2 regions of the Pseudomonas sp. TNT2022 ID642 genome follow, and region 2 is predicted to be linked to the other one. Evidence: predicted binding sites of a transcription regulator. Region 2 holds the regulator's gene; the other holds the start of a gene.

Region 1 (4,197 bases), on a different contig from region 2:
GCAGCGGCTACTTCGGCAGCTTTTGCATCAGAACTTTCCTGCTTCGCCTGGGCGGCTTGCAACGCCTGCTGCTCCTCCTGCAATTGCTTCTGCAACTCGGCAATCTGCTTGCGCAGTTCCTTCACCGAATCCGATTCTTCACTGCTGGAATCGCTGTCACCCGCGGGTGCCGCGCCACCGCCCGCAGCCACTTTGCTGGTGTCCGCTTTCACGCCAGTGCTGGCCGCTGCCGTGGTCGAGGTATCGTCACCGACGTCGCTGATTGCGGTTTTGCTGGTGGGTGTCGTGACGGTCTGATTGATCGAAACTGAAGTGATGCTGACCATGGAAAGGCTCCAATGCCGGTGATAGATAACCGGTCATCGACCACGGCCGCAGGTAATTGAGATCGACTGTGTACCGACTCGGTATCCGAATCGGTACACAGTCAATGGCCTCAGGCGCTCAGGCGCGCGGTGACTTCGTTCAACTGGCCCGACAGACCATGCAGGTTCTGACTGGCGCTCTCGGTGCGCTGCACATTGTCGAGGTTGGTGCTGGCGATCGAAGTGATCTCGGTGAGGTTGCGCGAGATGTCCTCGGCCACCGAGGTCTGCTCTTCCGCAGCGGTGGCGATCTGACGGTTCATGTCGCGGATCGCTTCCACGGCGTGGGTGATGCGCTCCAGCATCGCGCCGGCCTGGGTCACCTGCTCGACGCTTTCATCACTGCGCGTCTGGCCGCTGTCGATGGCTTGCGCCGCGTCCACCGCACCGGTCTGCACGCTCTGAATGATCTGGTTGATCTCGATGATCGACTCCGCCGTACGCTGTGCGAGGTTGCGCACTTCATCGGCGACCACGGCAAAACCACGCCCGGCCTCACCGGCGCGCGCCGCTTCAATCGCGGCGTTGAGCGCCAGCAGATTGGTCTGCTCGGCGATGCCGCGAATCACTTCCAGCACCTTGCCGATACGGCCGCTATCAGCTTCCAGACGACGGATCACCGTGGCGGTATTGGCGATTTCACCGCGCATCTGGGTGATCGAGTGAATGGTGCTCTGCATGACCTTCTCACCCTGTTGGGCGGACTGGTCGGCATCGTCGGCAGCACGCGCAGCATCGGCAGCGTGACGCGCCACTTCCTGCGCAGTGGCGGACATTTCGTTCATCGCCGTGGCGACTTGATCGGTGCGGTTGAACTGCTCGTTGGTGCCACCGGCCATGGTCGTGGCGATCGCGTTCAACTCGCCGCTGGCGCTGTCCAGATCACTGGCGCTGCGCTGCAAACGGGTGAAGGTTTCGGCGAGGAAATCACGCAAGGTGTTGGCCGCTGCGGCGAGGTTTCCCAGCTCATCCTGACGATCGCTGACCACACGCTCGGCCAGTTTGCCGCGGCTCAACTGGGTCACGTAATCGATGAGTTTACGAATCGGCTCGACCAGGTTGCGGTTGACCAGCCACAGGCTCAACAGGCCGATCAGCAGACCCGACGCGAGCATCACCAGCAGCCCCAGCCACACGGTGCGATCAGCCTCGGCACTGATCAGCGCCGACTGCGCGGTGCCTTGCTTGCGCAACTCGGCGACCAGCTCGCTCATCTGATCGCTGGCGGCGCGGTCGACGCCTTTGACCGCCGCATCACCGGCCGCCGGATCACCACCGGCAGCCACGTAGGCATCGCGTCCCTTCTGATACGCAGAACCCAACTGACGATGCTCATCACGCAAACGTTCGATGCGGTTTTTCAGGCTCGGCTCGATGCCTTTCTGGCCGGCCAGTTCACCGAGGATGTTCTGCACATCGCGCTGACGGTCTTCAAACTGCCCCCAGTACTTGGCCAGATCCGCCGGCTGCTTGCCGCGCAGCAGGACGTTCTTCCACTCCTGCACCTGCACCTTGAATTGCAGGTTGGCCTCATCGATCAATTGCGAGGTGTGCAGGGGACCGGCGATCAACTGGCTGTAGCTTTGCACGCCGTTGGAGAGGAAATGAAAACAGGCCAGGGCAATCAACAGCACCGCCAGCAGGCTGCCGCTCAGCAGGGCGAGAATTTGCGTTCTCAGGGATTTTTGCAGCATCGCAAGATACTCAGGACAGGGATGAGGCACGCCCGGTAAGGCGTGAAATTTTGCCGGACATCCATGTCGGCGAGCCTTGGTTCATGGCCAATGGCGCGCAACCTAACGCACCTGTGATCGGCGCGCCAGAGCGCTTCTTGAAGAAAATCCGACCACCGGTAAGTCGCTGATTTGACGTCACTTTGCTGTCATATAAACGTCATGTGACATTGCGATGATGCGGCTCAGTGAACCTGCCATTTGCGCACCGACGCACCCTCCTCGCAGCGAGCCTTCATGAACCACAGCCTCGACATCAGCCATCGCGACCCTGATCTGTTTGGCCTGCTCTACGGCTATCGCTTCCTGCCCGGCGAACGTGGTCGCGAAGTCGATTCGACCACAGCGTTGCGCTGTTTGCTGGACGACAGCGACAGTGGCGAATTTCTTTGGCTGCACCTCAATCTGGCGCATGCGGCGTGCGAGCGCTGGATGAAAAGTCATCTGCAATTGCCCGAAGAGTTTTTCGAGGCGCTGCACGAAGGCTCGCGTTCGACACGTATCGAGCATGTTGACTCGGCGTTGCTGGCGGTGGTCAACGATGTGGTGTTCAACCTCAGCAGCATGGTCTCTTCGGACGTGTCGACACTGTGGGTCTGTGTGCGCAGCAAACTGATCGTCAGTGCACGTCTGCAACCACTGCACTCGGTGGACAAATTGCGCTCGTCGGTGAAGGCTGGCGAACGCTTTCGTTCGCCCTCGGAATTGCTCGTGCACCTGCTGCGCGATCAAGGTGAAGTGCTGACGCAGATCGTGCGCAAGACCAGCATGAGCGTCGACCAGGTCGAGGACGAATTGCTTTCCTCGCGGCTGTCGACCAATCGCGCCGAACTCGGTGCCAACCGGCGGGTGCTGGTGCGTCTGCAACGGCTGTTGGCGCTGGAACCAGGTTCGTTATTGCGTTTGCTCAATCGGCCGCCGCCCTGGTTGCAGAAGGAGGACGTCAAGGAACTGCGCAAATCCACCGAGGAGTTTGCGCTGATCATCAACGACCTCACTGCCCTCGGCGAGCGGATCAAACTGTTGCAGGAAGAGATCGCCGCCAACCTCAACGAACAGAGCAACCGCACGCTGTTTACTTTGACCGTAGTGACGGTGCTGGCGCTGCCGATCAACATCATTGCCGGTTTTTTCGGGATGAATGTGGGCGGGGTGCCGTTGTCGCAGGATCCGGAGGGGTTCTGGATTTTGGTTGCGCTGGTGGCGACGTTTACGGTGATTGCCGGGCGTTGGGCGTTTCGTAAACGCGGGGATTACTAAGAGCAAAGATCGCAGCCTTCGGCAGCTCCTACCTTGGAATGAGTTCCCCCTGTAGGAGCTGCCGAAGGCTGCGATCTTTTGATTTTGCCTCCAGATCAATGGTCAGGCTATTCAGCCAAACACTGACATGGCGCAGTCTCTCTGTAACATTCTGCAACGATCATGGGCGACATTCCTTCCCTCGCTCAGGATTGTCCTGCCATGGCTACTCCCTCCCTGACCGCCAGCCCCGCGTCCGCCCACAGCGGCAGGCCAGCCCTCGACAAGAAAACCGGTCCGTTCACCTACGTGATCTTTTTCGCCGTGCTGGCGATGGGGATGCTGTTCACCGCCTACAGCCTGATGCACGACATGCACGAACTCGGCACGGTGGTCACCACCTGGACGCCGTTTCTGCTGCTCGGCGTGGCGCTGTTGATTGCGCTGGGCTTTGAGTTCGTCAACGGTTTCCATGACACCGCCAACGCCGTCGCTACGGTGATCTATACCCATTCGCTGCCGCCGAACGTGGCGGTGGTCTGGTCGGGTTTCTTCAACTTTCTTGGCGTGCTGCTTTCGAGCGGCGCAGTTGCGTTCGGCATCATCGCTTTGCTGCCGGTGGAATTGATTCTGCAGGTCGGTTCGTCTGCCGGTTTTTCGATGATTTTCGCCCTGCTGATCGCGGCGATCCTGTGGAACCTCGGCACCTGGTGGCTGGGTTTGCCGGCGTCGTCGTCACACACCTTGATCGGCTCGATCATCGGTGTCGGCGTGGCCAATGCGTTGATGCATGGCCGCGACGGTACCAGCGGCGTCGATTGGGCGCAGGCGACCAAAATCGGTTACGCCTTGCTGCTCTC
Region 2 (4,197 bases):
CTACAGGTCTAAAAACCCAAAAAACCTAAAATTCCAAAACTCTAGAACCCGAGGCTGGATAACAAATCGTCCACATCGTCCTGACCGGACACAACGTCTTCTCGTTTATCGGCATGAATCTGCGGACCTTCACCCTGCGAGAGATGTTTTTGTGGATCTTTTTCTGCAAGCATCGCGGCGCGGTCATGTTCGATGCCCGCAAAGCGGTCGACCTGACTGGCCATGAGCACGAGTTTGAGCAAATTGCTTTCGACTTCGGTGACCAGTTGGGTCACACGCTTGATCACCTGACCGGTCAGGTCCTGGTAATCCTGGGCCAGCAGGATGTCGTTGAGATTGCTCGACACCGCACGGTTGTCCGTGCTGCTGCGTGACAGAAAACCGTCGACCCGGCGCGCCAGTTCACGGAACTCTTCAGCCCCGACCTCGCGACGCATGAAGCGACCCCAATCGGCGCTCAAAGTCTGGGCTTCGTCAGCCAGACCATTGACCACCGGTGTGGCGCTTTCCACCAGATCCATGGTGCGGTTGGCCGCGGCCTCTGTCAGCTTGACCACATAGCCCAGGCGTTCGGTGGCGTCGGTGATTTGCGACACTTCCTCGGCCTGCGGCATGTTCGGGTCGATCTGGAAGTTGACGATCGCACTGTGCAGTTCACGTGTGAGCTTGCCCACTTCCTGGTACAGGCCACGGTCACGGGTCTGATTGAGCTCATGGATCAGTTGCACAGCGTCACCGAACCTGCCTTTTTCAAGGCTTTCGACCAGTTCGACCGCGTGTTTTTTCAGGGTCGACTCGAAATCGCCCTGTGAAGATTCGTTATGCTCCATAGCTCCCCCGCGCGTTCATCAGCCGATGCGTTCGAAAATCTTCTCGATTTTGTCTTTCAACGCCTGAGCCGTGAAAGGTTTGACTACGTAGCCGTTCACACCGGCCTGAGCGGCCTCGATGATCTGCTCGCGCTTGGCTTCTGCAGTCACCATCAGCACTGGCAGGTGCTTGAGTTTTTCATCGGCACGCACGTGACGCAGCAGGTCGATACCGGTCATGCCCGGCATGTTCCAGTCCGTTACCAGAAAGTCGATGCTGCCGCTGTTGAGCACCGGAATGGCAGTCACGCCATCGTCAGCCTCGACGGTGTTGGTGAACCCAAGATCACGCAGCAGGTTCTTGATGATCCGCCGCATCGTTGAGAAGTCATCAACGATGAGGATTTTCATGTCTTTGTTCAATTCGACCTCCAAGCAGTCTTAAACGCGCCCAGCACCTGGACGCGCCACTTCAATCAATCGGCGCAGCACTCGAAGACTGTCTGGAGCACAACAGAGCAAGACCGGTGCCGTTCATCACCGCACCAGCCTCGTTCGCAGTGTCCCCACACTGCCTTCAGCGCGCTCGCCACTCCCCCAAACGCCCCCGCAAACGGGCCGCGCACTGGCTGTGTAACTGGCTGACCCGCGATTCACTGACGCCAAGGACTTCACCGATCTCCTTGAGGTTCAGCTCTTCGTCGTAGTACAGCGCCAACACCAGTCGCTCACGCTCCGGCAAATTGGCAATCGCGTCCGCCAGCGCCGCCTGGAAGCGTTCATCTTCCAGATCGCGTGACGGCTCCATATGAGCACTCGCGCCATCCTCGTGCAGCCCTTCGTGTTCGCCGTCCTGCAACAGGTCGTCGAAACTGAACAGGCGACTGCCCAAGGTGTCATTCAAAATCCCGTAGTAATCGTCGAGACTCAATTGGAGTTCGGCTGCAACCTCGTGATCTTTAGCGTCACGGCCGGTTTTAGCTTCAATTGAGCGAATTGCGTCGCTGACCATACGGGTATTGCGGTGAACCGAGCGTGGCGCCCAGTCCCCTTTGCGCACTTCGTCGAGCATCGCGCCGCGGATTCGTATGCCCGCGTACGTTTCGAAACTGGCGCCTTTGCTGGCGTCATATTTGGTCGAGACTTCGAGCAGGCCGATCATCCCGGCCTGGATCAGGTCTTCGACCTGCACACTCGCCGGCAAGCGTGCCAGCAAGTGGTAGGCAATGCGTTTGACCAGTGGCGCGTAACGCTCGATCAGCTCGTACTGCGCGTCACGTGCCGACTTCTTGTAGTAGTTCATACCGCTTGCGGTCATAGCACGGGCCCTGCCGTTTGCTGCACGAGGCGCTCGACGAAAAACTCAAGGTGGCCACGCGGGTTAGCGGGCAGCGGCCAGGTGTCGACCTTCTGCGCGATCGCCTTGAACGCCAGTGCGCACTTGGAACGCGGAAAGGCTTCGTACACCGCGCGCTGCTTCTGCACCGCTTTACGCACGCTTTCGTCGTAAGGCACGGCGCCGACGTATTGTAGAGCGACGTCGAGGAAGCGATCCGTGACCTTGGTCAACTTGGCGAACAGGTTGCGCCCTTCCTGCGGGCTCTGCGCCATGTTGGCGAGGACGCGGAAGCGGTTCATGCCGTAATCGCGGTTGAGCAATTTGATCAGCGCGTAAGCGTCGGTAATGGAAGTCGGCTCATCGCAGACCACCAGCAACACTTCTTGCGCGGCGCGTACAAAACTGACTACCGAGTCACCAATACCCGCAGCGGTGTCGATCACCAGTACGTCGAGATTGTCGCCGATGTCGCTGAACGCCTGAATCAGGCCGGCGTGTTGCGCCGGGCTCAGGTGGACCATGCTCTGCGTGCCGGACGCCGCCGGCACGATGCGAATGCCTCCGGGGCCTTGCAACAGCACGTCGCGCAATTCGCAACGGCCTTCGATGACGTCGGCCAGTGTGCGTTTAGGGGTCAGCCCCAACAATACGTCAACGTTCGCCAGACCGAGGTCGGCGTCCAGCAGCATGACCCGACGGCCAAGCTCTGCCAGCGCCAGCGACAAGTTCACTGACACGTTAGTCTTGCCGACGCCACCTTTGCCGCCGGTCACCGCGATCACCTGTACGGGATGCATGCTGCCCATGTTATTTCTTTACCTTGTCTTGCATAGACGGAGGCCACATTACTGGCTGCGCGTTCACAACCGGAACAATGCATGGCAGACCATCGATGTAGGTACAAAAACTGTTCATGAATACCTCAGCCTACCTGCTTGGTCGGGCTGTGATAGATATCAGCGAACATGTCAGCCATGGCTTCTTCGCTGGGTTCTTCCTGCATTTGCACGCTGACGGCGCGGCTGACCAGTTGATGACGGCGCGGCAGATGCAAATCATCCGGAATCCGTGGGCCATCGGTCAGGTACGCGACCGGCAATTCATGACTGATCGCCAGGCTCAACACTTCGCCAAGGCTGGCCGTTTCATCCAGTTTAGTCAGGATGCAGCCGGCAAGCCCGCAACGCTTGTAACTGTGATAAGCGGCGGTTAGAACCTGTTTCTGGCTGGTGGTTGCCAAGACCAGATAATTTTTTGAACGGATGCCACGCCCGGCCAGACTTTCGAGCTGCATGCGCAGCGCCGGATCGCTGGCTTGCAGGCCGGCAGTATCGATCAATACCACGCGTTTGCGTAGCAGTGGATCCAGTGCCTGCACCAGCGATTGGCCCGGATCGACGTGGGTCACTGGCACATTGAGAATCCGCCCCAGTGTCTTCAGTTGTTCCTGAGCGCCGATGCGGAAGCTGTCCATGCTCACCAGCGCGACATTCTGCGCGCCGTATTTCAGCACATAACGCGCGGCAAGCTTGGCGAGAGTCGTGGTCTTGCCCATGCCGGCAGGGCCGACCATGGCGATCACACCGCCCTCTTCCAGTGGCTCGACTTCCGGTACGGCAATCATCCGCGCCAGGTGCGCGAGCAACATGCGCCAGGCCTGACGGGGTTCTTCGATATCGGTGATCATCGCCAGCAGATCGCGCGACAACGGGCCGGACAGGCCGATACGTTGCAGACGACGATACAGATTGGCTTGCGCCGGACGGCTGCCTTGCAGCTGATTCCAGGCCAGGGTGCCGAGCTGAACTTCCATCAGCTCGCGCAGGCTGTTCAATTCGAAACGCATCGAATCCAGTGCACGCGGATCAACACCGCCGGAGGACTGCGCAGGCGCCGGGGCCGGACGCGCTGGAGCAGCGTAAGTCGGCTCGCTCAGCGGTTCAGCGGCAGTCAGCGGCAGGCCAGCGGTCAACGGCAGCCCGGCGAAGATCTGGCGATTGCTGTTGCCGTCGGCTTCGCCACGCAGGCTCAGTTCGGCCTGGGCGGTGA

Evidence for each region. The regulator FliA, encoded in region 2, starts transcription of late flagellar genes. The targets are predictions, from matches to a motif close to CTAAAGTTTNNNNNNNNNNNGCCGNTAA.
Region 1: M5G26_RS29290 (methyl-accepting chemotaxis protein) is a predicted target of FliA. The motif match lies at 2,174-2,201, and genes of this name have one in related genera.

Annotation. Positions count from the first base shown of each region.
Region 1 covers NZ_JAMDGW010000045.1:58,148-62,344, forward strand. The annotation lists gene M5G26_RS29285 (hypothetical protein) at 1-326, opposite strand, end outside; gene M5G26_RS29290 (methyl-accepting chemotaxis protein) at 437-2,059, opposite strand; gene M5G26_RS29295 (transporter) at 2,336-3,358, shown strand; gene M5G26_RS29300 (inorganic phosphate transporter) at 3,560-4,197, shown strand, end outside.
Region 2 covers NZ_JAMDGW010000044.1:4,655-8,851, reverse strand. The annotation lists gene M5G26_RS28780 (protein phosphatase CheZ) at 42-830, opposite strand; gene M5G26_RS28775 (chemotaxis response regulator CheY) at 849-1,220, opposite strand; gene fliA (RNA polymerase sigma factor FliA) at 1,387-2,127, opposite strand; gene fleN (flagellar synthesis regulator FleN) at 2,124-2,954, opposite strand; gene flhF (flagellar biosynthesis protein FlhF) at 3,071-4,197, opposite strand, start outside.